Regions from separate parts of the Variovorax sp. UC74_104 genome, predicted to be linked through region 1. Evidence: riboswitches for the same ligand, from Rfam matches in the RefSeq annotation. Region 1 holds a riboswitch; the other holds the start of a gene.
The links. Region 1 has a riboswitch for glycine ahead of gcvT (glycine cleavage system aminomethyltransferase GcvT). Riboswitches for the same ligand answer to the same signal wherever they lie in the genome.

Region 1 (15,411 bases):
GCGACAGTGCCCGTGAACGTCAACCTCGCCAAGTTCGCGGGCCCCGAGAGCCGCTACTGCCCCGCTGGCGTGTACGAGTTCGTCGGCACCGAGGACGGCAAGCAGCGCCTGCAGATCAACGCGCAGAACTGCGTGCACTGCAAGACCTGCGACATCAAGGACCCGACGCAGAACATCGTGTGGGTCACGCCCGAAGGCGGTGGCGGGCCGAACTACGTGGGGATGTAAGGCCCCCGGCCGCTTCTTCCCGCTCGAGGCCCTCTTCGGAGGGCTTTTTCTTTGCCTGCCGCCTCAGGCAAGGTACGAGGCAACCTCCTCGGGCGTGAGCATCCGCACGAGCGACACACGCGACTTCTGCTCCGAATGGAGCACGCGGTCGAACCCGTTCCAGCTGCGGCTGGGCTTGTCCTGCGTGTCCAGCGCCACGAGCACCAGCCGGCCCTGCCTGCGCGCGTTCTCGCGCAGCGAACCTTCGCCCCATGACCACGCCATGGGATCGACCAGCTCGCCGTTCCTGAAGGCGTGGGCCTGCAGCCACAGGTACTCGGCGCAGTCGGTGTCGCGGCTTGCGTTCGCGCCCGACTCGCGCGCGGGCGGCTGGATGCCGAGGGCCTTGGCGTGCTTGCGCATCAGCTTCTGCAGAAGCGAGAACGCGTGGAAGTTGTTGTTGATGGCGTGGGCCTTCACCACCATGCCGGTGCCGGAGGCCGGGAGCACCACCACCAGTTCGTCCTCGTAGGCCAGTTCGGCGGCACCCTGCAGGAAGTGCAGACCGTCGATCGGCAGCGAATCGTTGACAGCCAACGCATCGACGCGCGCCACCAGTTCGCCGTCGGCCAGCAGGGCGCGATGGTTGCGCACGTCGCGCATGAGCATGGTCATCAGCGGAAGCACCAGCAGGCCGGCTGCGGCCTGCCGTGCCTCGACCTCGAAACGTTCCTGCGCCGACAGCGCACCGAGCGCGGCATTGGCCGCCTGCCATTCGGCGAGATCGTCGGGATCCGCGTCATCGTCGTCCTCCTGCGGCTGCGTCGCGCAGAAGGGCTCAGAGAGACGAGCAGGCCGGACATGATCTCCAGCGCCGCGCCGAAGAGCAGATGCGGATCGGCGCCCTCCTCCACGAGTGCGCCGCAGAACAGGGCCAGCAGCGCGGCCCGATGAGGATGCAGAACGGGCAACTCGGCAGCGGCGAGTTGCAGCACGTCGTTCTTCTCTGGGCTTTTCATCACCGAGACGTAGAAATCCATCACCTCCTTGCGCGAGAAGAACGAGGACTTGGTTTCGAGATCGGCCTCGCGCAGCACGGGCTGCCGCAGCGTGGCGAGGAAGTCGGGAGGAAGTGTCGTGGTCATGGGCGGCATAAGCGGCATAGGCGGCATGGGCGGCTCGAATCGGGCCGGAAGCTATCCGGGGCAACTTGTGGGCTCTTGGCGGCGGTTCGCTTGCGATTTGCTTATTCTCCAGGCTCACCAGGAAACAGGAGAGAGACTTCATGCAGATCGTCATCACCGGCGGCGCCGGCTTTCTCGGCGCGCGCCTCGCACGCACGCTGCTCGCGCAAGGCAGCCTTTCACTGGCCGGCGCCGCAGCCCGCCCCATCGAGCGCATCACGCTGGTCGACCGCGCCGCTCCGCCGGCGGACCTGGCAGCCGACGGCCGCATCGAGGCCATCACCGGCGACCTCAACGACCAGCTCTCGGCGCAGGCCGATGCCACGCCCTGGCGCGAGGCCGACGCCATCTTCCACCTGGCCGCAGCAGTGAGCGGCGAATGCGAGGCCGACTTCGACCTCGGCATGCGCAGCAACTTCGCCGCCACGCATGCGCTGCTCGAACGGGTTCGCGCTCTCGGCACGAAGCCGGTGCTGGTCTTCGCCAGCTCGCTCGCGGTGTTCGGCGATTCGCCCGAGCAGCCGCTGCCGAAGGTGATCGAAGACCACACGCTGCCCACGCCGCAGACCAGCTACGGCATCCAGAAATTCATAGGTGAACAGCTGGTGGCCGACTTCACGCGCAAGGGTTTCGTGCGCGGGCGCAGCGTGCGGCTCATGACGGTGAGCGTGCGGCCGGGCAAGCCCAACGGCGCGGCCTCGGGCTTCTTCAGCGGAATGATCCGCGAGCCGCTGGCGGGGCTGCGCGCGGCCTGCCCGGTGCCCGACGAGACGCCTGTGGCCGTTGCGTCACCGGCGCGCACTGTCGAAGGCATCATCCGCGCCGCCGAGGCGACCGACGCGCAATGGGGCCCGCGCACCGCGCTGAACCTGCCCTCGCTGCCGACCACGGTGGGCGAGATGGCCGCGGCGCTGGAGCGCGTGGCCGGCAAGGCCGCCACCGCCCTGCTCGACCGCACGCCCGACCCGACGATCATGCGGATCGTGAAGACCTGGCCCGGCCACATCGAAACCGCACGGGCGAAGGCGCTGGGCCTGACCGCCGACGACAGTTTCGAGGCGGTCATCCGCGAGTACGTCCGTGAAAATCCCGACGCGGTGAAGCTCCCCGGTGTTGCATAGTCCGGTGCGCCTGACGCGCACCTGACCCCAACCCCGGAGACATCATGAAACTCGGCCACATCGCCGCCGCCTGCCTTTCGCTCGCCCTGGGCACCCTCGCCGCTTCCGCCTTCGCCCAGGCCCCCACCGTTCTCAAGATCGGCTACGCGACTTCCAAGGAGTCGCACTACGGCGTGGGCTCCACGGTGTTCTGCGAAGAGATCGAGAAGGGCACGCAAGGCCGCTACAAGTGCCAGCACTTCGCCAACTCGGCGCTGGGCGGCGAGCGCGAGCAGATCGAGGCCATCCAGCTGGGCACGCAGGACCTGGTCAACACCTCGACCGGCCCGGTGGGCAACTTCGTACCCGAGGTGAAGATTGTTGACATTCCGTTCCTCTTTCGCGACTACGACCATGCGCGCAAGGTGATGGACGGCCCGATCGGCCAGGACATCCTGACCAAGTTCCCGAGCAAGGGCATCATCGCGCTGGCCTGGACGGAGAACGGCTTTCGCCACATGACGAACAGCAAGCGCGACATCGTCAAGCCCACCGACGCGGCCGGCCTGAAGATGCGCACCATGGAAAACAAGGTGCACATGGACGGCTACCGCACCTTCGGCATCCTGCCCACGCCGATGGCCTTCCCCGAGCTCTTCGGCGCGCTGCAGCAGGGCACGGTCGACGGGCAGGAGAACCCCATTCCGGTGATCCTGGCCTCGAAGTTCTCGCAGGTGCAGAAGCACCTCTCGCTCACGGGCCACGTGTACTCGCCGGCGCTCCTGCTGCTGTCGCCGAAGGTGTGGAACAAGCTCTCGGACGCCGACAAGAAGGTGTTCACCGAAGCCGCGAAGAAGGCCGCCATTGCCCAGCGCAAGAAGGTGAACGACGACGAGAACAACGGCATCGCCCAGCTCGAGAAAGACGGCATGAAGGTCACGCGCACGGTCGACGGCGCCGCCTTCCGCGAGGCGCTGAAGCCGGCGTACGTGAGCTACGCCAAGGAATTCGGCGCGGACAACATCAAGAAGATCACGGACGTCAAGTAACGCCCGCTCCGCCGGTCTTCCGGCAACGCGCCCGGTCCGCCACAGTGCGCCGGGCGCTTCGTTTTTTCTTCTCTCCCGAAACAACAGAGAACAACTCAAAGTGCAAGCCTTCGAGCGCTACTTTCTCGCCGCCAACCGCTGGGCGCTGATTCTTCTGCTGGCCGCCATGTCGGTCATCATCTTCACCAACGTCGTGCTGCGCTACACCACCAGCCAATCGCTCGAATGGGCCGAGGAGGTGTCGCGCCACATGATGATCTGGCTCACTTTCCTGGGCGCCGGCCCGGTGCTGCGCTACGGCGGGCACATCGCGGTCGAGAACCTTCAGGACGCGCTGCCCCGCTCCGCCGCGGTGGCGCTGCGCATCGTGGTGGCCGGGCTGCTCTTCGCCTTCTTCGGCTTCATGGTGTGGTACGGCTGGCTCTACATGCAGCGCACGATGTTCCAGCTCACGGCCGTCACGCAGATTCCGTTCGCCTACATCTACAGCGCGATGCTGTTCGGCGGCGTGCTGCTCGTCGTGCACTGGCTGCTGGTGGTGCGCGGCTACGTGCTGAACCGCGAGTTCGCGTCCGACGCGCACTTCGACGCCAACGCCTCGGCGTCGCTGTAAGGAGGAACGACCATGGATGCCAGCATCGTTCTGATCGTCTCCGCCTGCATTTTCCTGGCCATCGGCGTGCCCGTGGCCTTCGCGCTGGGCTTGTCCACCGTCACCACGCTGATCCTCGCGGAAAACTATCCGCTGATGGTGCTGCTGAAGGAAACCTTCACCGGCATCGACAGCTTTCCGCTGATGGCGGTGCCCTTCTTCATCCTGGCGGCCGAGCTAATGAGCGGCGGCTCGCTCACCGAGGTGCTGCTGCGCTTCGCGGGCCAATTCGTGGGCCACCGGCGCGGCGGGCTCGGCTACACCAACGTGGTGTCGCTGACCTTCTTCTCGGGCATCTCGGGCTCGGCGCTGGCCGACGCGGCGGGGCCGGGGTCGATGCTCATCAGGATGATGGACAAGGCCGGCTACGACCGCTCGTACGCGGCGGCGCTCACCGCCTCGACCGCGATCGTGGGGCCGATCATCCCGCCCTCGATCATCATGATCATCTACGCGCTGCAGGACGAGACGGTCTCGGTCGGCACGCTGTTCGCGGCGGGCATCCTCCCGGGCATCCTGATCGCGGTGGCGATGTGCCTGGTGAACTACCACGTCTCGAAGAAGCGCAACTACAAGGGCGATGGGCAGACGCCGCCGCTGCGCGAGATCCTGGTGACGACGTGGAAGGCGATTCCCGCGATCCTGCTGCCGGTGGTCATCCTGGGCGGCATGCGCGCGGGCTGGTTCACGCCCACAGAAGCCTCGGTGGTGGCGGTGTTCTACGCGCTGGTGTGCGGCAAGTTCGTCTACCGCACGCTCGAATGGAAGGCGCTGCCGGACATTCTTTCGCGCTCCGCCCTGCTCTCGGCCTCGGTGCTGATCATCATCGGCCTGTCGGCGTCGTTCGCGTGGGTCCTGACCATCGAGGGCATTCCGCAGCAGATGGCCGAGTGGCTGATCGGCATGAACCTCTCGCCGTGGATGTTCCTGATCATCGTCAACATCTTCCTGCTGCTCTTCGGCATCTTCATCGAGCCGCTGCCGGGCGTGATGGTGCTGGCGCCGATCCTCGCGCCGGTGGCGGTGAAGCTGGGCGTGGACCCGGTGCACTTCGCGATGATCGTGATCTTCAACCTCACGCTCGGCATGATCACGCCGCCGGTGGGCGGGCTGCTCTTCGTGACATGCAACGTGTCGAAGGTGCCGATGACGGCGCTGGTGAAGGAGCTGGTGCCCTTCCTGTGGGCACACGGCGCGGTACTGCTGATTTTGACTTTCGTGCCGGCGCTGAGCACCTGGCTGCCGCACACGCTAGGGTTCAAGTAGCGAAGCCGTTCATCCGGGCCGGTGCAGGTACTGGCTCGGCGGCACGCCCAAGGTGCGCCGGAACATCGCGGTGAAGGCGCTCGGGCTCTCGTAGCCGTGGGCCAGCGCCACCTCCAGGATCGACGCGCCCGCTGCCAGCCGGGGCAGGCTCAGCAGCAGCCTCGCCTGCCGGCACCACGCACCGAAGTTCATGCCCGTCTCGCGCTGGAACAGGCGCGCGAGCGTGCGGGTGTTCATGTGCAGGCGCTGCGCCCAGTCGTCCAGCGCGGCGGGCAGCGAAGGATCGCGCACCAGTTCCTCGCACAGCGCGGCCAGCCGGGCGTGGCGTGGCATCGGCACGTGCAGCGAAAGCGCGGGTGCGGCCTCGATCTCGTCGAGGATCAGCTCCATCACGCGCTCGTCGCGGCCGCCCGGCGCGTAGTCCAGCGGCAGCGACACGGCCGTGACGATCAGCTCCCGCAGCAGCGCGCCGACGTGGATCACGCGGCACTCGCTGCCCAGGTCGGCACGTGTGCCGGGCTCGACGAACACGGTGCGCATGCGCACCTCGCCGGCCATGCGGATCTCGTGCTCCATGCCGCCGGGCACCCACACGCCGCGACCGGTCGGCACCACCCAGCTTCCGGCCGCCGCGCTCACCAGCATCACGCCCGAGATCGCGTGGATGAGCTGCCCGCGCCGGTGCGTGTGCGGCGGAATGAAGGCGTCGCCGGCAGGGTCGGTCGCGAGCACCGCGACGGCGCGCGGGGTCGATTCGCCCTGCTCCGGGCGGAGGTTGATCGCTTTGTCCATTTCTCGACGATGCTTGCCAATTCGTAGCAGGAACATCTTCTCACGGCTTCCTACGATGCTTTTTTCCACTCCTACAGCAAACGAAAGAAGCATCCGTCATGAACAAGCGCCGACTCGGGCTGCTCACCGGCACCCATGCCGTCAACGACCTCTACCAGGGCCTCGTGCCCGCCCTGCTGCCCTTCATGGTGCTGGAGCGCGGCTATAGCTACACGGCAGTCAGCGGCCTGATGCTGGCGGCCACGGGTCTGTCGAGCGTGGTGCAGCCGCTGTTCGGCCTGTACGCCGACCGGCATCCGCGCAGCTGGCTGGTGCCCACGGGCTTCCTGGTGGCCGCGCTGGGCGTGGTGCTGGCGGGGCTGAGCCAGAGCTACCTGCTGACCTGGATCGCGATGGCGCTGTGCGGCCTGGGCATCGCGGCCTACCACCCGCCGGCCACGGTGGCTGCGCGCGCGGCTGGCGGCGGCTCGCAGAAAGCGATGAGCGTGTTCTCGGTGGGCGGCACCATCGGCGCCTCGTTCGCGCCGGTGCTGGCGGCCACGGCCGTGGGCGGCGGCAGCCTGTCGCGCAGCTACCTGCTGGGCGCGCCGGCGCTGGCGATGGGCGTGGTGTGGTTCGTCGTGAGCGCGCGGCGCGGTGCGGCCTCGGGCAGCGCGGCCGCGGCGGCACGCAAGGCCGGCGACCACCTGATGAAGCCGCACAACGACTGGCACGCCTTCGGGCTGCTGGTGGCAACCATCGTGGGCTGGTCGATTCCGTACGTCACGGTGATGTCGATGCTGTCGCTGCGCATCACGCGCGACCTGCACGGCTCGGCCTTCCAGGGCGCGGCGGCGCTTACCGCGTTCACGGCGGCGGGCGCGGTCGGCACGCTGCTCGGTGGGTGGCTGGGCGATCGCATCGGGCGCATGGGCACGATCCGCGCGGGCTACCTCTTCGCGCTGCCCTCGCTCGCGGGCATCGTGCTCGCGCCGAGCGCCGGCTGGGCGCTGGCCTGCACCGGGCTCTTCGGCCTGTGCATGTTCCTGCCCTTCGCGGCACAGGTGACGCTCGCGCAGGACTACCTTCCGCGCAACCCGGCCACCGCCAGCGGCATCGCGCTGGGGCTGGCGCTGTCGGTGGGCGGGCTGGTGTCGCCGCTCTTCGGCATGCTGTCGGACGCGCGCGGCCTCGGCGTGACGCTGACGGCGGTGCTCTGCGTGCTGTGCGCCGCGGCGGTGATGGCGCTGCGCCTGCGCAACCGGACGCCGCAGGCCTTGCCGGCCGAAGCCGAGGGGGCTGCCGCCTGAACACGGGTTCCCCGGGGGGCCAGTCGGCTTCACGCATGTTCGCTGCCAGAATCGGGCGAGAACCGACAAGGAGGGGACTGCGCCATGAATCGATTCCGGAGTTGCCTGATGGGAGGCGCCATGGGCGGCGCATTGCTGGCACCGGCCGCCTTCGGCGCCCCGCCCGCGGCGCCGGCCACACAGGCAGCCCCCGCACCGGTGGCGCCCGCGCCGGCAGATCCCGCCGCCGGCATCCGCGAAGTCGAAGCCGCCGTGCGCGCCTGGGCAGCAGCCTGGTCCGCTCGGGACGTGGCGCGCTACCTGGCGGCCTACGCACCCGACTTCGCCCCGCCGCGCGGCCAGGACCGCAAGGCCTGGGAGGCCGACCGCCGCGCGCGCATCGAGGACAAGGCCGTCATCAACGTGGGCATCGAAAGCCTCGTCATCAGTGTCCAGGGGCAATCGGCCAGCGCCACCTTCGAGCAGACCTACAGCGCCGACAAATTCCGCGAGAAAGGCCGCAAGACGCTGGAGCTGCAGCGCGTTGGCAACCGCTGGCTCATACGCAAGGAAAGCGCCGGCTGAAGGGCCGCCACGCAATTGCCCCTGTAAGGCGAACGGTTCATGGAGATGTCACTACTTGCAACGATGCTGCAGCCTTCGTTTCCCCAAAGCTGTGGCTGCCATGTTTCCCACCAAGACCGACAAGGCGCGCAACGAACTCCAGGGCGGACAGCGCACGCTCACCCAGCGCGAACGCGCCCTGCTGCTGATGGCCGACGGCCGGCGCTCCCTGACCGACTTCAGTCCCCTCTTCCCCAACCGCGACGAAGCCGAGCGGACGATCCAGGCGCTGATCGACAAGGGCTACCTGCAGGGCACGAAGGCCGCGGCGGCGGAAGCCGAGCCCCCCGCGCAGCCCGCGCCCTCGCCCATTCCCGCCGCCGAGCCGATCCAGGTCGCCACCTCCGCCGACACCTTCGACGGCAAGCGTTCGCTGGCGACAACGCGCATGTTCCTCTTCGACATCTGCGAGCGCATGTTCGTGCGCCGCGACCCGAAGTTCGCGCTGCAGATGCGCGACGCCCTGCGCGAGGCGCGCGACCGCGAGGCCATGCTGACCATCGCCGCGCTGATGCTCACCGAGATCGAGAAGACCGCCGGCGTGGAGCGCGCCGAGTCGCTGCGAGAGCGCATCGACCGGCTGCTGCCGCCGGCCGAAGTGATTCACTGAGGACCTCGATGGGGGCGGCCGTCGCCCCAGCCTGTGACACCATCGCCGGGTGAATTCCCCGCCTCCCGTCTCCACCTCGTTGTCCGCACGCCTTCGCGGCTGGGCCAGGCGCCTCAAGCGCGATGGCGTCACGCTCTGGTTCGCCTGCCGGCACGCCGCCACGCCGTGGTACGCCAAGGCGCTCGGCATGTTCGTGGTGGCCTATGCGCTCAGCCCGATCGACCTGATTCCCGACTTCGTTCCAGTGCTCGGCTACGTCGACGACGTGCTGCTGCTGCCGGGGCTGATCTGGCTCACGATCCGGCTGATTCCGGCGCCGGTGCTCGCCGAATGCCGCGAGCGGGCCGATGCCTGGATGCAAAGCTCGGGCTCCAGGCCGACCAGCCGCTGGGGCGCCGCACTGGTCGTGGCCGTGTGGATCGCCGCGGTCGCGGGGGCGTGGTACCTGTGGGCACGTTGAGGGCGGCAGGACAAATCCGCCGGCCGGGCTGCCCGATCAACTACACTCGCCCGGGTCAGGAGAGAGCCCCGCAAGCCGGGGCCGCCGAAGGCGCAGGGGGCTATTTCCCCCGAACGCTCAGGCAAAAGGACTGACGAGGCGCCGGTGAAAACCGGCGTTTCCTTGCTGGAGAGAGGCCGCCGCCACCAACCGAGGCAGCGGCCCACCGAAGGAGCAAACCCCGATCGTGGGGCGAATCTCTCAGGTAAAGCGGACAGCAGGGGTGGCCCATGGCTTGCGTCATGGATTTCGACTGCCCCTTTGGAGTGCCCCGTGGCCGCTTCCTCCGCATCCGCTACCGAACTTCTCAAGACGCCGCTGTACGACCTCCACCTGGAGTTGGGCGCCCGCATGGTGCCCTTCGCCGGCTATTCGATGCCGGTCCAGTACCCCGCCGGCCTGATGGCCGAACACAAGCACACGCGCGACGCAGCCGGCCTGTTCGACATCTCACACATGGGCCAGCTGCGCCTGGTCGGCCCCGACGCCGCTGCCGCCTTCGAGACCCTGATGCCCGTCGACGTGATCGACCTGCCCGCCGGCAAGCAGCGCTACGGCCTGCTGCTGAACGACGAGGGCGGCATCCTCGACGACCTGATGTTCTTCAACGAGGGCAACGGCTCGATCTTCGTGATCGTCAACGGCGCCTGCAAGGTGGCCGACATCGCCCACATCCAGCAGAAGATCGGCTCGCGCTGCGAGGTGCGCCCCCTGCCCGACCACGCGCTGCTCGCGCTGCAGGGCCCGCAGGCCGCGGCCACGCTGGCGCGGCTGTCGCCCGGCATCGAGCGCTTCGTGTTCATGACCGGCGGCTCGGTGCAGATCGGCGGCATCCCGGCCTTCGTCACCCGCAGCGGCTACACCGGCGAAGACGGCTTCGAGATCTCGGTGGCCGCATCCGACGCCGAACGCCTCGCCCGCCTGCTGCTGGCCCAGCCCGAGGTCAAGCCCATCGGCCTGGGCGCGCGCAATTCGCTGCGGCTCGAAGCGGGCCTTTGCCTCTACGGCAACGACATCGACACCACCACCACGCCCGTCGAGGCCTCGCTCAACTGGGCGATGCAGAAGGTGCGCCGTACCGGTGGCGCGCGCGAAGGCGGCTTTCCGGGCGCCGCGAAGATCCTCGCGCAGCTCGCCGCAGCCACCGCAGGCGCGGCCGGCCACACCGACCACGACACGCTGAAGCGCAAGCGCGTGGGCCTCGTGGCGCTGGAGCGCATTCCGGTGCGCGACGGCACGGTGCTGCAGTCCTTCGAAGGCCAGGACATCGGCCTCGTCACCAGCGGCCTGCTCGGCCCCACGGCCGACCGCTGCATCGCCATGGGCTACGTGGCCACCGCCTTCGCCGAGCCCGGCACGCGCGTGCAGGCCATCGTGCGCGGCAAGCCGGTGCCGATGGAAGTGTCGACCATGCCCTTCGTGCCCACCCGCTACTACCGCGGCTGACCGGCTAGGCTCTGCACCCCCGATCCATTTTTTCCACGAGGAGTTTTTCCACCATGAGCATCAAGTACACCAAGGACCACGAATGGGTGTCGGCCGAAGGCGACGCGGCCACCGTCGGCATCACCGTGCACGCGCAGGACGCGCTGGGCGACGTGGTGTTCGTCGACCTGCCCGAAGTCGGCAAGACCTTCGCCCAGGGCGAAGTCGCCGGTGTCGTCGAATCGGTGAAGGCCGCCGCCGACGTGTTCATGCCCGTCTCGGGCGAGATCACCGAAGTGAACGAAGCGCTGCGCGCCGACCCGTCGCTGGCCAACAGCGACCCGCTGGCCGCCGGCTGGTTCTTCAAGGTCAAGCTGAGCGATCCGGCGCAGCTCGACGCGCTGCTGGACGCGGCCAGCTACGACAAGTTCGCCGCCGAATCCTGATGCGCTGCTGAAAGCCGGCGACCGGGTACGGGTGACGCGAGGATTTCTCGTCATCCGGATCCGGCTCCCGCTCCCGTATTCCTCTCTTGCCCCATCCCATCGCCATGTCAAGCCACGCCCTCCCCCCCCTGCAAGAACTCGAGAACGCCGAAGAATTCATTGCCCGCCACATCGGCATCGATGCGGCGGACGAGGCGCGCATGCTGCCGGCGATCGGGTCGGAAACGCGCGCGGAGCTCATCGACGGCATCGTGCCCGCGGCCATCCGCCGCTCGAAGCCCATGCGCCTGCCCGCGCCGGTGACCGAAGCCGACGCGCTGGCCGAGCTGAAGGCGATGGCGTCGAAGAACAAGGTGTTCCGCAACTTCATCGGCCAGGGCTATTACGGCAACCACACGCCGGGCGTGATCCTGCGCAACATCCTCGAAGAATCCCGCCTGGTACACCGCCTACACGCCCTACCAGGCCGAGATCTCGCAGGGCCGCATGGAAGCCCTGCTCAATTTCCAGACGATGGTGTGCGACCTCACGGGCATGGCCATCGCCAATGCATCGATGCTCGACGAAGCCACGGCCGCCGCCGAGGCCATGACGCTCGCCAAGCGCAGCGTGAAGAGCAAGAGCAACGTGTTCCTGGTGTCGGGCGACTGCCACCCGCAGACCATCGAAGTGATCAAGACGCGCGCCGCGCCGCTGGGCATCGAGGTCAAGGTGAGCACCGTGTCGGAAACACTGCCGCACCTGATGGTGAGCGGCGCCTTCTTCGGCGTGCTCGCGCAATACCCCGCCACCACCGGCCACGTGCACGACCTGCGCCCGCTCGCGGGCCATGCGCACCAGTGCGACGCGGCCTTCATCGTCGCGGCCGACCTGCTGGCGTTGACGCTGCTCGCGCCTCCGGGCGAATGGGGCGCCGACATCGTCTGCGGCACCACGCAGCGCTTCGGCATGCCGCTTTGCAACGGCGGCCCGCACGCCGCCTACCTGGCCTGCCGCGACGAGTTCAAGCGCTCGCTGCCGGGCCGCCTTGTGGGCGTGAGCGTCGACACGCACGGCCAGCCGGCCTACCGCCTCGCGCTGCAGACGCGCGAGCAGCACATCCGCCGCGAGAAAGCCACTTCCAACATCTGTACCGCGCAGGTGCTGCCGGCCGTGGTGGCCAGCATGTACGCCGTGTACCACGGGCCCGACGGCCTCACCCGCATCGCGCAGCGCGTGGCCGCGCTCACCGCCGTGCTGGCCAAGGGCCTCGCGCAGATGGGCCGCGAGCCGGTGAACGCCACCGCCTTCGACTCGCTGACCATCCGCACCGGCGAAGACACGCAGGCGATCATCGAGCGCGCACTGGCCGCCGGCGTCAACCTGCGCCAGCGCCTGCAGCAGCACCTGGGCATCTCGCTGGACGAGACCAGCACGCGCGCCGACGTCGAAACGCTGTGGGCCCTGTTCGCGCCCGCCGGCACGCAGGCGCCGCGCTTCGACGACCTCTCGGGCAGCACCGTGCCGCTGATCCCCGAAGACCTGCGCCGCACCAGCGCATTCCTCACGCACCCGGTGTTCAACACCCACAAGAGCGAGACGGCGATGCTGCGCTACATCCGCAGCCTGTCGGACAAGGATCTGGCGCTCGACCGCAGCATGATCCCGCTGGGCAGCTGCACCATGAAGCTCAACGCGACCAGCGAGATGATCCCCATCACCTGGCCCGAGTTCGCCAACATCCACCCCTTCGCGCCGGCCGACCAGCTGCAGGGCTACGCCCAGCTCGACGCCCAGCTGCGCGCCTGGCTGTGCGAGGCGACCGGCTACGCGGGCATCAGCCTGCAGCCCAATGCGGGCTCGCAGGGCGAGTACGCGGGCCTGCTGGCCATCAAGTCCTTCCATGAGGCCAAGGGCCAGGGCCATCGCAACATCTGCTTGATCCCCTCTTCCGCGCACGGCACCAACCCGGCCAGCGCGCAGATGGTGGGCCTGCAGGTGGTGGTGACGGCCTGCGACGCGCAGGGCAACGTCGACATCGACGACCTCAAGCGCGCCTGCGAGAAGCACAGCGCCAACTTGGCCGCGGTGATGATCACCTACCCCAGCACCCACGGCGTGTTCGAGACCCGCGTGAAGGAGCTGTGCGAGCTGGTGCATGCGCACGGCGGTCGCGTGTACGTGGACGGCGCCAACATGAACGCGCTGGTCGGCGTGGCCGCGCCGGGCGAGTTCGGCGGCGACGTGAGCCACCTGAACCTGCACAAGACCTTCTGCATCCCGCACGGCGGCGGCGGGCCGGGCGTCGGCCCCGTCTGCGTGGTCGAAGACCTCGTGCCCTACCTGCCGGGCCATGCCACGGCCGGCGTACCTTCCAACGGCGTGGGCGCGGTGTCGGCCGCGCCGCTGGGCAATGCGGCGGTGCTGCCGATCAGCTGGATGTACTGCCGCATGATGGGCGCCAAGGGCCTGCAGGCCGCGACGGAGACGGCCATCCTGAGCGCCAACTACATCAGCGCGCGCCTGAAGGACCACTACCCCACGCTGTACGCCAGCCCCAACGGACACGTCGCGCACGAGTGCATCCTGGACCTGCGCCCTCTGAAGGACACCAGCGGCGTCACCGCCGAGGACGTGGCCAAGCGCCTGATCGACTACGGCTTCCACGCGCCCACGCTGAGCTTCCCCGTGCCCGGCACGCTGATGGTGGAACCCACCGAGAGCGAGCCGCTGGCCGAGCTCGACCGATTCATCGACGCGATGATCGCCATCCGCGGCGAGATCCGCCGCATCGAGGAAGGCGTCTGGCCGAAGGAAGACAACCCGCTCAAGCACGCGCCGCACACGGCCGCGAGCCTGCTGGGCAGCGAGTGGAGCCACCCGTACTCGCGCGAACTCGGCGCCTTCCCGCTGGCCGCGCTCAAGAACGCCAAGTACTGGCCGCCCGTTGGCCGCGTCGACAACGTCTACGGCGACCGCAACCTGTTCTGCAGCTGCGTGCCGGTGAGCGAGTACAGCGAGGAAGCCGAAGAGGCCTGAACGGGAAGGAGGCCGCGAAGGCGCGACCTTCTACGGTGAGGGTTCGCGGCGGTAGGCCGCCCACTTCACCGTCAGGATGTCAGCGGCGATCTTCGCGGCGTTGACGCCCGCATAGGCTTCGGACGGGTCGAACTGGAAGGCCTCCCGGTACCGGTTGATCTGCGCGTAGTCCGGGTCGATGGTCATCGGGCCCATCAGCTCGGCGGGGTCGGTGCCCGCCGGAAGCGCGAGGAATTTCTCCGAGTCGGTGGCACTCTGGTAGAGGTCGACGCTCATCAGATTCATACGGTTGTCCTCCGGAGCTTGGTTTCGGCAACCAAGCCTCCGCGACAACCGCGGGGCATGCAATCGGTGTGCGCCTACACGGCGCGCCGGAAGAACGCCCGCAGCCTCAGGGCCAGTGTCGGGGCTGCTGTCAGTCAGGGCTGCTTCTTCTTCACCACGTCCCCCGTGGCGATCTGCTCGCGGAAGGCGCGCATGCTGGCCTTCACCTTGCGCTCGTTCTCCAGCCCCATGCGCACCATGATCTTCTGCCCCGCGGACATTGCTTCCAGTTGCGGATCGGCGTACTCGTAGCGCACCCACGGTCGCTGGGACGGGACGTCGCCCTTCACCTCGACCAGCCGCACCTGCACCGGACCGGCGGGCTCGGGCGCCTGCAGCAGGTGGTCGATCACGGCGACGAGCCTGTCGTTGAAGTAGCGCCCCGGGTAGCCCAGTTCTTCATACGCATGCTGGAAGAGCGGATAGAGCCGGGCATAGGCCTTGGCCGCCTTCGCCGGATCGACGGACCCGGCAAACAGCACCATGGCGTTGTAGCGCGCCGCGTTGTTGGCGGCAATGACCTGCTTGTCGCCCTGCCCCGAGGTGATGAAGCGCTGCTTGGTCTGCTGCACCGGCCATGCGCTCGCTGGCGCCTGCTCGCGCGCGAGGTTGTCGACCGTTGCCACGAAGCGGCGCACGATGCCGTCGAACTGCAGGAAGTCGGCCACGTTCTTGCTGCCGAACAGGTCGACCAGGGCCTTCATCACGCGCGTGTCGGCGTCGGTGGCGTTCGCGAGCCCCGCGTCGGGCACCGCGATCCCGTCCATCGGGTTTCGCGGTTCCAGGGATTGGGGTGCGGGCGCGGGTGCCGGCGGGGGTGGCGCTCCGTCGTTCGGCGCCGCGGCCACCGGCGTGGCTTCGGGGGCCTGCTGCTGCTGGTACCAGCGCCAGCCGAAGAACGCGGCCGCGAGCAGCACGAGCACGGCGACGACGATGCTTCCTATGGG
Region 2 (15,411 bases), 3.0 Mb from region 1:
ACCCCTGCCTGGGCACGCCGGGAAGCGGCAACCATTTCGTGGAGCTGCAGGTGGTGGACCATGTGATGGACCGCCATGAAGCCTATCGCGCCGGCCTGAAAGCAGGGGACGTGGTCGTGATGATCCACAGCGGCTCGCGCGACATCGGGTTCCATGTGGGCGGCCGCTGGATGGACCGCGCCCGCGACGAATGGCCCAAGGGGCTGCGTCATCCGAAAAGCGGCCTCTATGGCCTGGCGGGCCCTCTGGCCGACGAATACCTGGAGGCCATGGGAGTTGCGGCGCGCTATGCATGGGCAAACCGGGTTGTCCTGGCCGAACTGGTGCGGAAGGATTTCGCCGAACTGCTCGGCGCTACGTCGTCGAAGCTGGTGGTGGACGTGCCGCACAACGTCGTGCTGCGGGAACACGGTATGAACATCCACCGCAAGGGAGCGACGCCGGCGAATGCGGGCGACCTGGCGCTGATCCCCGGCTCGATGGGCGACTACTCGTATCTGGCCTCCGGACTCGGACATGAAGACTGGCTCTGGTCATGCAGCCATGGCGCCGGCCGGCGGATGCGTCGGCAGCAGGTGCGCGCGATGCGGCCCGCGCCCGCCGACCACCAGGCCAGCTGGCAATGCGTGACCTTGCGCGAGGAGCGCCGGATCGAGGAGGCGCCGCAGGCCTACAAGCCCATCGGCGAGGTGATCGACGCGCAGGAGCGCGCCGGGCTGATCCATTGCGCGGTGCGGCTCCGGCCCTGGATCACGTTCAAGGCGTGATCCAGGAATTGCCGGCTCGTCAGCCCAGCGCGGGCTGCGGAACGCGCGGCTTGGGCGCCGGCATCCCCGTGAACGCGAAATCGACCTCCGGCTCCAGCCCGCTCACGATCCGCGCGATCGACTTGCCCGAGCCGCAGGCGTGCGTCCAGCCCAGGGTGCCGTGGCCCGAGTTGAGGAACAGGTTCGGCAGCTTGGTCTTGCCGATCAGCGGGACGTTGCTCGGCGTGGCCGGGCGCAAGCCGGTCCAGAACTGGGCCTGGGTGGTGTCGCCGGCGCCAGGGAAGAGCTCCTCGACGCGGCGCACGATGGCTTCGCAGCGCACGCGGTTCAGGTCGCGGTCGTAGCCGTTGAGCTCGGCCGTGCCGGCGATGCGCAGGCGGTCGCCCGAGGCCGAGGTGTAGCGCGAGAAGACGAGCTTGAATTCATCGTCGGTCAGCGAGACTTGGTGCGCCTTCGAGGCGTCCTTGACAGGCAGCGTCACCGAATAGCCCTTCGCAGGGTAGATCGGCAGCCGGATGCCCAGCGGCGCTGCGTACAGCGGGCTCAGCGAGCCCATCGCCAGCACGAAGGCGTCGCCGCGGATGCGCTGGAAGCGGCCTTCGCTGTCGGTGGCCTCGACGTGGTCGATGCTGCCGCCGGCTTCGCGCAGCGCGGTGACGGTGTGGCTCATCAGGAACTTGACGCCTGCGGCGGCGGCCAGCCCGACGAGTTCGCGGGCGAAGCGGTTGGCGTCGCCGGACTCGTCCTCGGCCGTGTAGGTGGCGCCGGCCAGCTTCGGGCGGATATGGGCGAGCGCGGGCTCGATCTTCACGGCCTCGTCGGCCGAGATGACCTGGCGCTCGCAGCCCAGGGCGCGCATCTGCTCGGCGGGCTCGAGGGCGCCGTCGAACTCCTTCTGCGTCGTGTAGAAGTGGAGGATGCCCTGGGTGCGCTGGTCGTAGCTGAGACCGGTGTCGCGGCGCAACTGTTGCAACATCGAGCGGCTGTATGTGCCCAGACGAACGATCTGCTCGATGTTGTGGCGGGTGCGCGCCGGCGTGCATTCGCGCAGGAACTGCAGGCCCCAGAGCCACTGGCGCATGTCGGCGCGCATGCGGAAGAGCAGCGGGGGCGTCTTCCTTGCCCAGCCATTGCAGCACCTTCAGCGGCGCGCTGGGGTTGGCCCAGGGTTCTGCATGGCTGACGGAGATCTGCCCGCCGTTGGCGAAGCTGGTTTCGGCGGCCGGGGTGGCCTGCCGGTCGATCACGGTCACTTCGTGGCCGAGTTGCTGGAGGTAGTAAGCCGAGGTCACGCCGAGCAGGCCGGCGCCGAGAACGATCACGCGCATTTCAAGTACCTTTGAGGTGCTGCGCTTGAACGGCGGGTGGGTGTGAACTATTTGATTAATAGTAAGCAACCGGACAACCGCTGTCCAAGTTGCCGCTCCCCCTGTCCTCGGTACCTGAGAGATTCATCCGTTGCGCCCTTGCAACGAATTTGCTCCTTCGGTGCGCCACGCATGGTGGCGACTCTCCAGACGGCGTTCTGATTTGATGCAGTACTGACCCCTTGCCGAAGTACCAAGACTTCGGTGGCCTACCTGAGCGTTTATGGGAGTTTGCGCCTTCGGTAGGGCCACCTAGGGTGGCCCACTCTCCTGCAGTATCGAGAATCATTGTAAACGCACCGACAGGCTGGCGGTAACGTCTTGTGTTTTTGCTCTTCGGCCCAATGGGATAATCGCGGGTTAAGGTTCATGGCCACAAGGCGATGACTTCCAACACTCAGGGGACCCCATGATCTTGGTTACCGGCGGCGCTGGCTTCATTGGCGCCAATTTCGTACTCGACTGGATCGCGAACAGCGACGAGCCCGTCGTGAACCTCGACAAGCTGACCTACGCCGGCAACCTCGAGACCCTCGCGTCGCTCAAGGGCAACCCGAAGCACATCTTCGTGCAGGGCGACATCGGCGACAGCGCCCTGATCGACCGCCTGCTCGCCGAGCACAGGCCCCGTGCCGTGGTGAACTTCGCCGCCGAGTCGCATGTGGACCGCTCGATCCACGGCCCCGAAGACTTCGTGCAGACCAACGTGCTCGGCACCTTCCGGCTGCTCGAATCGGTGCGCGGCTTCTGGAGCGTGCTGCCGGCCGACCAGAAGTCGGCCTTCCGCTTCCTGCACGTGTCGACCGACGAGGTCTACGGCTCGCTCTCCAAGACCGACCCGGCCTTCACCGAGGAGAACAAGTACGAGCCCAACAGCCCGTATTCGGCCAGCAAGGCCGCCAGCGACCACCTCGTGCGCGCCTGGCACCACACCTACGGCCTGCCGGTGCTGACCACCAACTGCTCCAACAACTACGGCCCGTTCCACTTCCCCGAGAAGCTGATCCCCCTGATGATCGTCAACGCGCTGGCCGGCAAGAACCTGCCCGTGTACGGCGACGGCATGCAGGTGCGCGACTGGCTCTACGTGAAGGACCACTGCAGCGCCATCCGCCGTGTGCTCGAAGCCGGCAAGCTCGGCGAGACCTACAACGTGGGCGGCTGGAACGAGAAGCCCAACATCGAGATCGTCAACACCGTGTGCGCCCTGCTCGACGAACTGCGCCCCCGCGCCGACGGCAAGCCGTACAAGGAACAGATCACCTACGTCACCGACCGTCCCGGCCACGACCGCCGCTACGCCATCGACGCGCGCAAGCTCGAGCGCGAACTCGGCTGGAAGCCCGCCGAAACCTTCGACACCGGCATCCGCAAGACGGTCGAGTGGTACCTCGCGAACAGCGAATGGGTACGCAACGTGCAAAGCGGCGCGTACCGCGAGTGGGTCGAGAAGCAGTACGACGCGAAGGCCGCGGCATGAAGCTGCTGCTGCTGGGCAAGGGCGGACAGGTCGGCTGGGAACTGCAGCGCAGCCTGGCGCCGCTCGGTGAACTGGTCGCGCTCGACTTCGACAGCACCGATTTCCACGCCGACTTCAGCCGGCCCGAAGAGCTCGCCGACACGGTGCTCAAGGTGCGTCCCGACGTGATCGTCAATGCCGCGGCGCATACCGCCGTCGACAAGGCCGAGAGCGAACCCGAGTTCGCGCGCAAGCTCAACGCCACCTCGCCCGGCGTCGTGGCCGAAGCGGCCCAGAAGATCGGCGCGCTGATGGTGCATTACTCGACCGACTACGTCTTCGACGGCAGCGGCACCACGCCGTGGAAGGAAGACGACGCGACCGGCCCGCTCAGCGTCTACGGCAGCACCAAGCTCGAAGGCGAGCAACTGGTGGCCCGGCACTGCGCCAGGCACCTGATCTTTCGCACCAGTTGGGTGTATGCCGCGCGCGGCGGCAACTTCGCCAAGACCATGCTGCGGCTGGCCAAGGAGCGCGACAAGCTGACCGTCATCGACGACCAGTTCGGTGCACCCACCGGCGCGGAACTGCTGGCCGACGTGACGGCGCACGCCATCCGCGCGACGCTGCAGGATCCATCCAAGGTCGGCCTCTATCACGCGATCGCCGGCGGCGAGACGACGTGGTACGGCTACGCGCGCTTCGTGCTCGAAATGGCGCAGCAGGCAGGCGTCGAACTCAAGGCCGGCCCCGATGCCGTCGAGGCCGTGCCGACCAGCGCATTCCCGACGCCGGCGAAGCGGCCGCACAACTCGCGCCTCGACACCAGCAAGCTTCAGACCACGTTTGGACTGCGCCTGCCGCCTTGGCAGGAAGGCGTCGCGCGCATGCTGCGCGAAATCCTTTGAAGAATCCCACGAGAAGAGAAAGCATGACCAAGACGACGCAACGCAAGGGCATCATCCTGGCCGGCGGTTCGGGCACGCGCCTGCATCCCGCGACCCTGGCGATCAGCAAACAGCTGCTGCCGGTGTACGACAAGCCGATGATCTACTACCCGCTCAGCACGCTCATGCTGGGTGGCATGCGCGACATCCTGATCATCAGTACCCCGCAGGACACGCCGCGCTTCCAGCAGCTGCTGGGGGACGGCAGCCAGTGGGGCATCAACCTGCAGTACGAGGTACAGGCCAGTCCGGACGGGCTCGCGCAGGCGTTCATCATCGGGGACAAATTCGTAGGAAATTCGGAGAGCGCGCTGGTGCTGGGGGACAACATTTTCTATGGCCACGACTTCGTGCACCTGCTGGCCGATGCCGATGCGAAGGCTTCCGGTGCCACAGTGTTCGCCTATCACGTGCAGGACCCAGAGCGCTACGGCGTCGTGGCGTTCGATGACAAGGGTAAGGCGAGCAGCATCGAAGAAAAGCCGCTGAAGCCCAAGAGCAGCTATGCGGTCACCGGTCTCTACTTCTATGACAACCAGGTAGTGGATATCGCCAAATCTGTGAAGCCGAGCGCGCGAGGCGAACTGGAGATCACTGCCGTGAATCAAGCGTATCTGGATCGCGATCAACTGAACGTGCAGATCATGCAGCGGGGCTATGCGTGGCTGGACACGGGCACGCACGAGAGCTTGCTAGAGGCAGGGCAGTTCATTGCCACGCTAGAGCATCGTCAGGGGCTGAAGATAGCTTGCCCCGAAGAGATTGCGTGGCGTCACGGCTTCATTGATAAGGAGCAGCTTGCGCGCTTGGCCGCGCCCCTGCAAAAGAATGCCTACGGCAAATATCTCAACCGGTTGCTCGTCGAAGACCGTTCATTCTGAACCCGATTTCTAAGTATCTTTTAAAAAAACACGACTCATGCACTCATCCACTCAAGACCTCACGGGGCAAAAGTACCTTGTAACCGGCGCTGGCGGATTCATCGGGAGCCACCTCGTGGAGGCGCTGGTCCGAGCGGGAGCCGAAGTGACTGCGATGGTTCGCTATGGATCTGCCTCAAGTTGGGGCAATCTTGAATTTGTTTCGGACGACGTGAAAGGTGAGTTTCGCGTTGTAGCGGGCAATATCGACGATGGTGATTTCGTCATGCATGCAATGCAGGGCATCGATGTCGTCTGCCATCTGGCGGCCCTTATCGCGATTCCGTACTCCTATGTTGCGCCGCGCAGCTACGTGCGCACCAACGTCGAAGGTACGCTGAACGTCGTGGAGGCTGCGCGCCGGCTCTCGGTGCGCCGCGTGGTCCATACGAGCACCTCCGAGGTGTACGGCACTGCGATCCGCGTGCCGATCGACGAAGAACATCCACTGCAGGGCCAGTCGCCCTACTCGGCCTCCAAGATCGGCGCAGACAAGATTGCCGAGAGCTACTACCGCTCGTTCGATACCGGCGTAGTGACATTGCGTCCGTTTAACACGTTCGGTCCGCGGCAGTCTGCACGAGCGTTCATTCCGACCATCATTTCTCAGGCATTGACGCAGGATGTGATCAAGCTTGGCTCGCTGACACCCGAACGCGACATGACTTTCGTGACGGACACTGTCGCCGGTTTCGTCGCTGCCTCGGTGACACCTGGAGTCGAAGGGCGCACGATCAACCTCGGTACGGGCTCGACCTTCACCATCGGGCATTTTGCTGAGCGCATCCTGAAGCTGATGGGCGTGGAGAAAGAGATCGTTACCGACTCTGCTCGCATGCGTCCTGACAAGAGCGAGGTTCTCAAGCTCGTGTCCGATAACTCGCTGGCCGCCAAATTGATGGGATGGTCGCCGCAGGTTGATCTGGACGAAGGATTGCGCCAGAGCATCGAATTCATCCGTCGCAATATTCACCTCTACCGTCCCACGGTCTACACCGTCTAAGGGAGCACACATCATGAAAGCAGTCGTCATGGCCGGCGGCAAGGGCACGCGCCTTCAGCCGTTCACCGCCTCGTTTCCTAAGCCTCTCATGCCGCTGGGAGATATGCCGGTATTGGAGCTTTTACTAAGACAGCTTCGCGGCGCAGGTGTCGATGAGGTCATTCTCGCCGTCAACCACTTGCATCACTTAATCCGGGCATTTTGTGGCGACGGTTCTCGGTTCGGGCTGAAGATTGACTACAGCTTGGAAGATAGCCCGCTAGGCACGGCTGGCCCGCTCGGAGCGCTGATTGACAAGGTCGGCGAAAACTTCATAGTCACTAATGGTGATCTGCTGACGACGTTCGATATTAAGCAATTGATCCGCACCCACGCTGATCGTCGATCGGACGCGACCATCTGCGTTTACGAGCGGGAAGTCAAAATCGATTTCGGGCTTATCCAGGTTGACGGCGAGATGAATCTCCAGGGCTACCTTGAAAAACCGATGAGCAAGCATCTGGTGAGCATGGGCCTGTACATGCTAAATCGTGACGCCGTGAAACCATACGTGAGCGAAGGAGTGCATCTCGACATGCCGGATCTGCTGCTCAAGTTGAATGCTGCCGGCAAGAAGGTGCGATGTCATTTGCAGCCCGAAAGTTTCTGGCTCGATATTGGTCGTCCTGACGATTATTCGACGGCGCAGAAGCTTTTTGAAGAGCGTCGCGCGCTTTTCCTTCCAGACTGAGCAATGCGTGTTCTTGTTACCGGAGCCAGTGGGTTTGTTGGACGGGCAGTAACAAGCGTCCTGAACTCTCGCGGATTTGATGCGATAGGAGTTAGCAGAATCGCGAGATCGAGTCTCGTAGGGGAGTCGATGCGCGTGCTGTCCGATCCGAGCGATGTGATCGAGGTTCGTGACCTGCTGTTGTCTGTTAATCCGCAGATCGTCATGCATTTAGCTGGCGTTTCCACAGCGTCGTCGAATCGGGCGCTTTACGACGCCAACGTTGTTTTTGCCGCAAATCTGATGGATGTGGCGTTGACCATGGCTAATCAGCCGCGCGTACTTCTTGCAGGCAGTGCTGCTGAGTATGGCCCTGTTCCTACCGAGCTGCTCCCTGTTCGCGAAGACTTCGCCTGCCGCCCCAAATACGCCATACGGCGTGAGCAAATTAGCGCAGACGAACCATGCTTTCATCGCCGCTGAGCGTGGGCTGTCGCTAGTTGTTGCGCGGCTTTTCAATCCAATCGGGCCTGGTATGCCCAAGTCGCTGGCACTTGGGAACTTTGCACATCAGATCGCACAAATGGATGTTCGCGGTGACGTACTCACCACCGGAGATCTTGACGTGGTGCGGGACTTTATGGACGTGCGCATTGCAGCTGAATTGCTCGTTGAATTGGCGCTTAAAGGCACATCACACCTAGAGGTGGTGAATGTATGCACTGGCAGCGGCCGACGCTTGCTCGACTTGACGGGCAGGTTGATTGAGATCTCAGGCGTGCCTGTCAGATTGCAGAGGGACGATGCTCGGCGCGGCAACAGCAATGTGCGTGCTTTTGTGGGCGACCCTTCTAAGTTGAAATCGATGGGCCTAGATCCGGATGGTTCTGATATGGATGCCGTTCTAACAGCGATCCTGCAGGACGCGCGCGATGAAATTCGCGCGATTTGAAATACTATTTTTGGCACTCGACCTTAGCTGCGGTGGGGCAGCTTCCTTACGTTGTCCTATGGACAAACATAAACATGATCTGCAACGCCTGTTCCGGTAAAGAGTTCAAACATTTCGCCATTCGAGGCGATGGCATGGAGATTCAGCAATGCGCCTTCTGCGGGCTGGGAGTCGTTGCACAACTGCCCGAGAGCACAGAAGAGTATTACGACGACAACTACTACGTTGACGGTGGAAACAGCGGGTACGAGGACTACAGCTTCATGGCCGAGCATGGGTTGGGCTGGGCTGCTGCACTGGTGAAACTGTTGTGCTCGAGGGGCAAGATTCTGGACATCGGTTGCGCAGATGGCTACTTGCTCAACAAGTTCAATACCGAATTTGAGAAGTTTGGCATCGAAGTCAATGCTAAAGCTGCCCGGCAGGCGCAGGAGAAAGGTATCCAGCTTCTGGGCAACGATTTGCTCGAGCCGCAACTAGTTCAAAAGCACCGGTCTGAGTTTGATGCAATCACGTCCATCGCGGTGTTTGAGCACCTGCTTGATTTTCGGGGCGGGGTCCAAGCTTCAGTCGAGATGCTGAAAGACGATGGATTCTTGCTCTTCGAAGTTCCTGTGATGTCGCCTGGAGGTAACAACGTTGCATGGATGCAGAGTTCGTTTGAGCACATCTACTACCCGACCGAGGGATCGATTCGCTATATCGTTGAGGCTCAACTCGGCTGCCACTTGGCTGGAGCGGAGGTTCCAATCAAAGACTACGCCTCGACTTACGTTGGCATTGTCACCAAGACTAAGCAGCAGGCAGCAAGGGTCAGCGAAATCTTTGGTCGGGTTATGTCGGCTGACTTCACAACCGCGGAGTTGGATCAACTAAGGGCCTCGACTCATCTTCACGTATTGCACGCAGGGCAGGCGACGGAAGAATCCGTGCGTGCACTCGCGCGTCTCGACGCCAAAGACCTATCTGTACCGCTGTTCGCGCGCGTCGCTCAGCTCTGGTCGTTCGACCTTAGAAGAATCCAGGCAGGTCATTGGCAGCCTGTAAGTTTTGGGGCGGCAACTCGTGAGGCTCTGCGGCTGAAAGCCGAGATGGAGATCATTCTTTCGGATGCACGCCTCAATGCTGCTCAGGCTACTGAGGCTGTGAATTTCGAAATTCGGCGAAATGCAACTCTCGTGAGTGAAGTGGGAGCGCTGCGCAGAAAGTTGTCGACGGAGGAAGCCAAGACCGCAGCGATGGAAACCCGCGCGTTGGCGATTGCGCAACAGCTCGAAGCCATTCAGCGTTCAACCGCGTGGCGCGTGACGGGGCCGCTGCGCCGTTGGGCTGGCCGGAATCCAAAGGCAGCGAGACGTGTCAAGCAACTAGCAAAGCTGGTGTGGTGGACCTTGCGAGGCACTATCCTTAGCCATGTACGGGAGTTCAGGCGTCGCCGCACCTTGTCAAATGGGGCAGTTGAGCTTGTCAAGAATCTCGACATCTCCAAGCACGCCGCATCAGCGGTTCGTCTGCATCCGGTGGCGGGCGTAGTCGCCGGCGCAGTGGCGCCGCCCAGTGGCTTGGCTTGGCCTGAGGATCGACCTCTTGTAACGATCGTGATCCCTTGCTTCAACTATGGTCATCTTGCCGGTGATGCCATACGGTCCGTCGAGGCACAGACTTTTACGTCCATCGAAATCATCGTCGTTGAAGGGGGCTCAAGTTCTGCCGAGTCCCGGCAACAGTTAGTGGAAGCGGTCAAGAAAGCTTCCTCAAAGGTGCGACTACTGTTCCAGGATCAGCCATACAGGGCGGGAGCTAATCGAAATTTTGGGATCAGCCACGCAAGGGGGAGGTACATCTGCTGTCTAGATGCAGACGACCGCATCGCTCCAACGTACATCGAGAAAGCCGTCTTTATGCTCGAGCACTCGGGCTACGACGTAGTCTCGCCAGGGCTTCAATTTTTTGGTAACAAATCAGAGGTTTGGACGCCTCACGAACGCCCAACCTTGGACATGCTGCTCGACGGCAACAACGCACTCACCTGCGCCGTCTATAGCAGGGAATATTGGCAACGAGCTGGGGGATACCGTGATTCTGACCCGACAACCGGCCACGTTCACGAAGACTGGCTGTTTTGGGTGCGACTCGCGGCACTCGGCGCGCGTTTCATTTGTATTAAAGAGCCGCTTTTCTATTACAGAAGTCACGGTGGCACCTTAAGTAATAGTCGAGCCGTTCTGGAAAATGATGTCCAAAAGATTTTGGTACGCCGGTTTAATGAGGACGTCCTTACCGAGCAAGCGCTCTTAGCTGCGAGAATTAAAAACTCTTCACCGCCCATACGATCGCCGCAGTCTTTCGCATCTCAGCAGAGCTATCGCACCCAGTCGTCGGGCGGTCCTACATTGCTGCTTGCAGTCCCGTTCTTGGTTTTGGGCGGCGCCGAGCGGCTTTTGAGTTCCATCGTGGCCCAACTTGTGAAAAATGGCTGGAATGTTTCGATTGTGACGACAGTACCTGTTGGACAGACTCATGGCGACACTACTTCATGGTTTGAATCCTCAACGTCCGACATCTTTCATTTACCCAGGTTTCTTGAAGGCGAGTATTGGCGCGACTTTCTTGACTATCTTCTAGCGTCACGACGCGTTGATCTTTTGTGGGTGGTCGGCAGTTCTTTTGTTTATGACTGTTTGCCGGCTCTAAAGCGTAGGCACCCGCATCTCGCTGTAGCGGATTTGCTATTTAACGCAGTTGGCCATACGGTCAATAATCGAAGATATGCTGACTGCATTGACCTCACTTTTATCGAAAATACAGAGGTTCAGAGATGGCTCCTCGCCGCCGGAGAGTTGCCCGAGCGCATTTTGTTGGTGGAAAGCGGCGTTGATCTTGAGCAAAACATTCCGGCGCCCCGAGATCAATATGCGCTGGGTTTCGATGGAATCCCCGCAGGCTCAGTCGTAGTTGGATTTTTCGGCCGCTGGTCAGAAGAGAAAGATCCTCTGGGCTTTGTGGAAATTGCGAAACGCGTTTCTAGAGAGTTTGACGTAGTTTTTGTAATGACAGGCGCAGGCCATCTCGAGCCTGAACTCAAGCAGGCTATTGCAGCGGCTGATTTTCCTGCTGGGCGTTTTCTCTTGAAAGGCACCGTGCCTGAGGTGAAGCCGTACCTGCAGGCGTGCGATATTCTGTGTCTCCCATCTAGGTTGGACGGCCGGCCAAATATCATTATGGAGGCCCTGGCCAGTGGGGCTGCCGTGATTGCATCTAAAGTCGGAGCATTGCCGGAAATGCTAGAGGAGGGGAGGCAAGGCTATCTGTGCACGCCAGGTATGTATAGCGAATTTGCTCAAAGAATCGAAGAGCTTGCTGCAGACAGAGACAAGCTGAGTCAATTCCGAATTGCGGCTCGCACTCTCGCGGAGCATAGATTTGATATCAAAGATATGCTGCAGAAATATGAGGCTCGCCTTCGTAGTCTTGTCAGATTGTCCTAAGTGACAGCGCACTCGCCTGGGAGTTACTGGTCAGCGCCAATCCCAGACGATACCCTTAATCATCTTTATCCCCAACTTTAAGGCGACTAAGTTATCGATGTTGCCGCCTTTGCTCACGCCAATTCTCTTGTGAAAGGATATCGGAGCCTCAAGTATTCTGAATCCTGAATTTAAAGCCAAATCGAGAAAATAGGGGTTGAATTCCAGATTGATTGTTGGATCGAGTTTGGGTAGTAGTTCGCGTAATTTAGCAGAGCGGCACGCCTTGTATGTTGTGCCTACATCGCTGAAAGTAGCATTTCCTAAATGTTTAATTTCAAGCAATTTGCCGACAAAGATGTTGCCGTAAAACATGAATGTGCTTAGTTGCGTGTCCTTTGCTCTCAGTTGCTCGACGGTTCTAGTACCCGTCACGATATCGGCATGAGGTATGTAAGCTAGCAATTTGTCAATATCGTAAGCCCGAAACGTCATGTCTCCTTCGCAGAGTATTACTATCTCCGATTCCTCAAATTTCACACCTTCCGACAGCGCTCGATAGACACAGGATCCGTATCCTTGCCTCGACTCGTTGAAGACGATTGCGCCCGCGTCTTTTGCAAATGCCAACGTATTGTCTTTACTGTTATTGCTAATTACTACGACTTGGCTAACGGAAGGGTGGGAAAGAAAATCCTTCACTGCGGGCCCGATGCTTTCTTCGTCGTTGTAGGCGGTAAGTACAACAGTTAGGTTATTGACGCTAATATCGTCATGCTTTATAAAATCGTTCTTGCGCTTTGCGGGATAAAAGACAAATAAGTCCAAAAGTATGAAGGCCCAGCCGAGCAGGAAGGGAATTCCTGAATACCAAACTAGGCACTCATTGATTAGCAGTGCTGTTTGTGTGTCGAAAAAAAGCCGCCTCGGAAGAGCCATAAGCACGCCTATGGAATACAGGAAGATTCCCAATAGCACGAGCATGATCCCATAGAGGGCAAGGCGCTCTCTTCTCATGAGGCGTCTTTCGAAATAAGGGGGGATATTGCTTTTTTCTGGAATACGCCTAGCATTTGTTTTGCAAATGGGCGGTAGAAGGAGCTAAGGTAAATTCGCGTCAAAAAGTACGTTTTAGGCAGACGGGATTTGAGTGAAAAAGGTAGAAATTTCTTCTCCATTGCGACGAGTTCGAAGCCATTGGATCGAAAGAAGTCAACAAGTGATTCGTGGCTAAATATTTTTTTGTGCGTGAAATCATCGAAATATTCGCGATACGCATAGTAGAAATTTGGCTGCATCGTAATGAATAGACCATTTGGGCGCAAAATCCGCTGAAACTCAGACGCTGCAAGGGTAAGCTCATCGTCGGAAAGATGTTCTAGCAGATTGCTACTGAACGCGATGTCGACGCTCGCATCGGCAATGCATGAAAGATCGGTTACTTTTGTTGACTTAAATTCGACCGAGTCGATGAGATATCCGGCCGCATCGGGATTGAGGTCGATGGCGTACCGCTTTTGAGCGTTAACATTGTTGATAAAGTCGCCGTATCCGCAACCGATGTCTACTACCACATCGCATGAGTTCCCTATATATTTCTCGAGATAGTTGATGATCGCTCGCCACACCTTCGTGCGGCCAGGATCTGGTGTATACCTGGTTGAATAGTAACTGGCCATTTTTTATCTTGGGACGTAGATGTAGAAATTTCCGAAATTCTTGTCGAGGCGGCAGCAACTTTCTAATGCCGCCCGAACCTCCGGATAGGCGTCAATCCGATCTTCTCCAATTCCTTGCGTCGCCACAAAGAAGCGAACACCTGACCTAACCATGTGTTCAATTCTCTCTTCGGGTTCGGGGTTGAAGAATGTGTCGTAATTTTCGATATAGCGATTGCCGCTGTAAAAACCAACGTCCTTCATGCTCCAAATCACCTCGCCTTCTTTTAAGTTGGCTTTCAGATAAGCAACTGTTTCATCCATTCCCATCTGCCCGTAACTATATTTGGTTGGAAAGGGTGCTTGGGCTTGATGTCTGGCGATAGCTGCGCCTGATCCGATCGTTGCGGAAAAAATAAACAGCATCATTGCTGCAGCTGATTTGCCTGAGACGCTGTTACGTGGGGCGAGAGTAAAAACAATTGCAATAATTGCGCCAATTATTATCAAGACAGCCTTGCTGGCATGAATGTTTATGGCGGAGTCAGAATTGAACCTTCCATAGTGCATCTGGAGGAGCGAGAAAAATAGAATAATTATGAAAATTAAAATGGGGGCGACCTGCTGAATGCGACTTCCCCTGAATCGCTTAATACTTTCTAAAAAAACTAACGCAGCACCCATGCAAAAGAATTGAAACACCGCGAAGGGGTACTTGAAAAATCCCCCAAAGGGTGCGATGAGGCTGCAATAGAATATTGTGACTGCAGCCGAAAAGAAAAGAAGAAGGGTTATGTTTCTTCGCCCGTCGAGGGCTGACGCTCGGCTGCTAAAGAAGAAAAGGGATGCTGCAAATAGAAAAGTCAGCCCTGAAGTTATGGCCAGAATTAAATTTTTTGCGTAGCCTAAATTTTCCCATACCCTTGTCATGAGCGCAAAAAAACCTGTTGAAGCGCTGCCCTTTACGAAAGAGTGAAGCAAGAATCCAAAGGTGTAGGCGAAGGGTAGGTTGAGGCTCTTGCAATAAATAAAATAAGTCAAAAGAAATATTGCGGCCCCGCCTCCAAAGACGCGAACCGTGAGCCATAGAGCTCGGCCGAACGGCTCCCTGAGTGCTAGCCAATACAAAAAGGCGAACGGAATCAGGGCTAGAGGGGTTGTCAGTTTTGTCCAAAGCAGAACTGCAAACACCAATGCAAGTGTTGCTGCATTTTTACCGTTAAAAAGAAGAAGAATGAAGAACGTGATTAAGGGGGGGAGAATTGTGGAATCAATATCCGGCAGAGTCGCATTGGCAACTGTGTAGGGGTTCAGCAGGAAGAGGCCGAGAAATGCCGCTCCGTATGTCTTAAAGTCCTCTGGTGGGATAAATTTCCTGCACAATGTTAGGACTAAATAGGCGGTCAGCAGGACGCAGGCAAAGCCGAATGCGCGAACTGTATTTTCGGAGAAGCCAAAAATCTTAATATCTGCTGCTAACGCATAGATATAAAGAGGCGGATGATACAGGCCGAGGTGTTCGGGTCTGTATTCGCCACGGTAGTAGATTGGAGTTCCAGTTTCGCTCGTCGCCTTCGCGACAATCGGGAAATCGAGTTCATCTAGGGTGAATTTTTTTGCTGCTTGAGCAAAAACAAGAAATGTAAAAATTGCTAAAATCAGTGTGACAAGCAGTTTGTGGGTGTCTTTTGACGGGGTACTTGTCATGCTAATTTTTGGATGATACGAAGATGCCGAGTAGAATGATGCTAATGCCAATCCAGCGATGAAGCGGAATGTTTTCCCCTAAGTACGCGATCGCGAGCAATGGGGTCACCACATACACCAAAGAAAAAAGAGGCTGGAGAAAAGTGATGTCCAGCTTTTTTAGTAAATAGATCCAGATGGCGACCGGTATGATATACATCAAAACTCCGAGAAACAGCCGCCACTCCGTCGCGACTTGAAGTGCAGCGCTCAAAATTCCTTGGTCGTGCGAGATGCGTGAGGCACCTGCTTTTAAAAAGATACTCCCTAATGAGCTTAGTGCCACTCCTAGGATTACTAGGACCCAATAACTTATTGACAAGGTGTGCCCTTCATCGAGCTAATAATTTAATTTTCTCCAGACGGGTCGGACTGCTGATCCGCAAAGTTGGAGGTGGCTACCAATTATTGCGCAA

Region 2: another riboswitch for glycine. It lies ahead of ACHMXA_RS07530 (D-amino acid dehydrogenase); the one in region 1 lies ahead of gcvT (glycine cleavage system aminomethyltransferase GcvT).

Annotation. Positions count from the first base shown of each region.
Region 1 is NZ_CP171978.1:4,622,021-4,637,431, forward strand. It holds gene ACHMXA_RS21715 (electron transfer flavoprotein-ubiquinone oxidoreductase) at 1-228, shown strand, start outside; gene ACHMXA_RS21720 (hypothetical protein) at 292-882, opposite strand; gene ACHMXA_RS21725 (hypothetical protein) at 882-1,361, opposite strand; gene denD (D-erythronate dehydrogenase) at 1,493-2,512, shown strand; gene ACHMXA_RS21735 (TRAP transporter substrate-binding protein) at 2,557-3,540, shown strand; gene ACHMXA_RS21740 (TRAP transporter small permease) at 3,641-4,153, shown strand; gene ACHMXA_RS21745 (TRAP transporter large permease) at 4,166-5,458, shown strand; gene ACHMXA_RS21750 (helix-turn-helix domain-containing protein) at 5,468-6,250, opposite strand; gene ACHMXA_RS21755 (MFS transporter) at 6,349-7,539, shown strand; gene ACHMXA_RS21760 (DUF4440 domain-containing protein) at 7,624-8,103, shown strand; gene ACHMXA_RS21765 (hypothetical protein) at 8,204-8,752, shown strand; gene ACHMXA_RS21770 (YkvA family protein) at 8,802-9,212, shown strand; glycine riboswitch at 9,259-9,355, shown strand; glycine riboswitch at 9,368-9,479, shown strand; gene gcvT (glycine cleavage system aminomethyltransferase GcvT) at 9,525-10,697, shown strand; gene gcvH (glycine cleavage system protein GcvH) at 10,751-11,122, shown strand; partial or broken gene gcvP (aminomethyl-transferring glycine dehydrogenase) at 11,227-14,140, shown strand; gene ACHMXA_RS21790 (hypothetical protein) at 14,171-14,425, opposite strand; gene ACHMXA_RS21795 (DUF3014 domain-containing protein) at 14,560-15,411, opposite strand, start outside.
Region 2 is NZ_CP171978.1:1,606,557-1,621,967, forward strand. It holds gene ACHMXA_RS07525 (RtcB family protein) at 1-767, shown strand, start outside; partial or broken gene ACHMXA_RS07530 (D-amino acid dehydrogenase) at 787-2,095, opposite strand; glycine riboswitch at 2,187-2,294, opposite strand; glycine riboswitch at 2,327-2,417, opposite strand; gene rfbB (dTDP-glucose 4,6-dehydratase) at 2,544-3,614, shown strand; gene rfbD (dTDP-4-dehydrorhamnose reductase) at 3,611-4,501, shown strand; gene rfbA (glucose-1-phosphate thymidylyltransferase RfbA) at 4,525-5,421, shown strand; gene ACHMXA_RS07550 (GDP-mannose 4,6-dehydratase) at 5,459-6,463, shown strand; gene ACHMXA_RS07555 (NDP-sugar synthase) at 6,477-7,193, shown strand; partial or broken gene ACHMXA_RS07560 (NAD-dependent epimerase/dehydratase family protein) at 7,197-8,124, shown strand; gene ACHMXA_RS07565 (glycosyltransferase) at 8,199-11,612, shown strand; gene ACHMXA_RS07570 (glycosyltransferase family 2 protein) at 11,643-12,608, opposite strand; gene ACHMXA_RS07575 (methyltransferase domain-containing protein) at 12,605-13,270, opposite strand; gene ACHMXA_RS07580 (ArnT family glycosyltransferase) at 13,274-14,956, opposite strand; gene ACHMXA_RS07585 (EamA family transporter) at 14,958-15,281, opposite strand.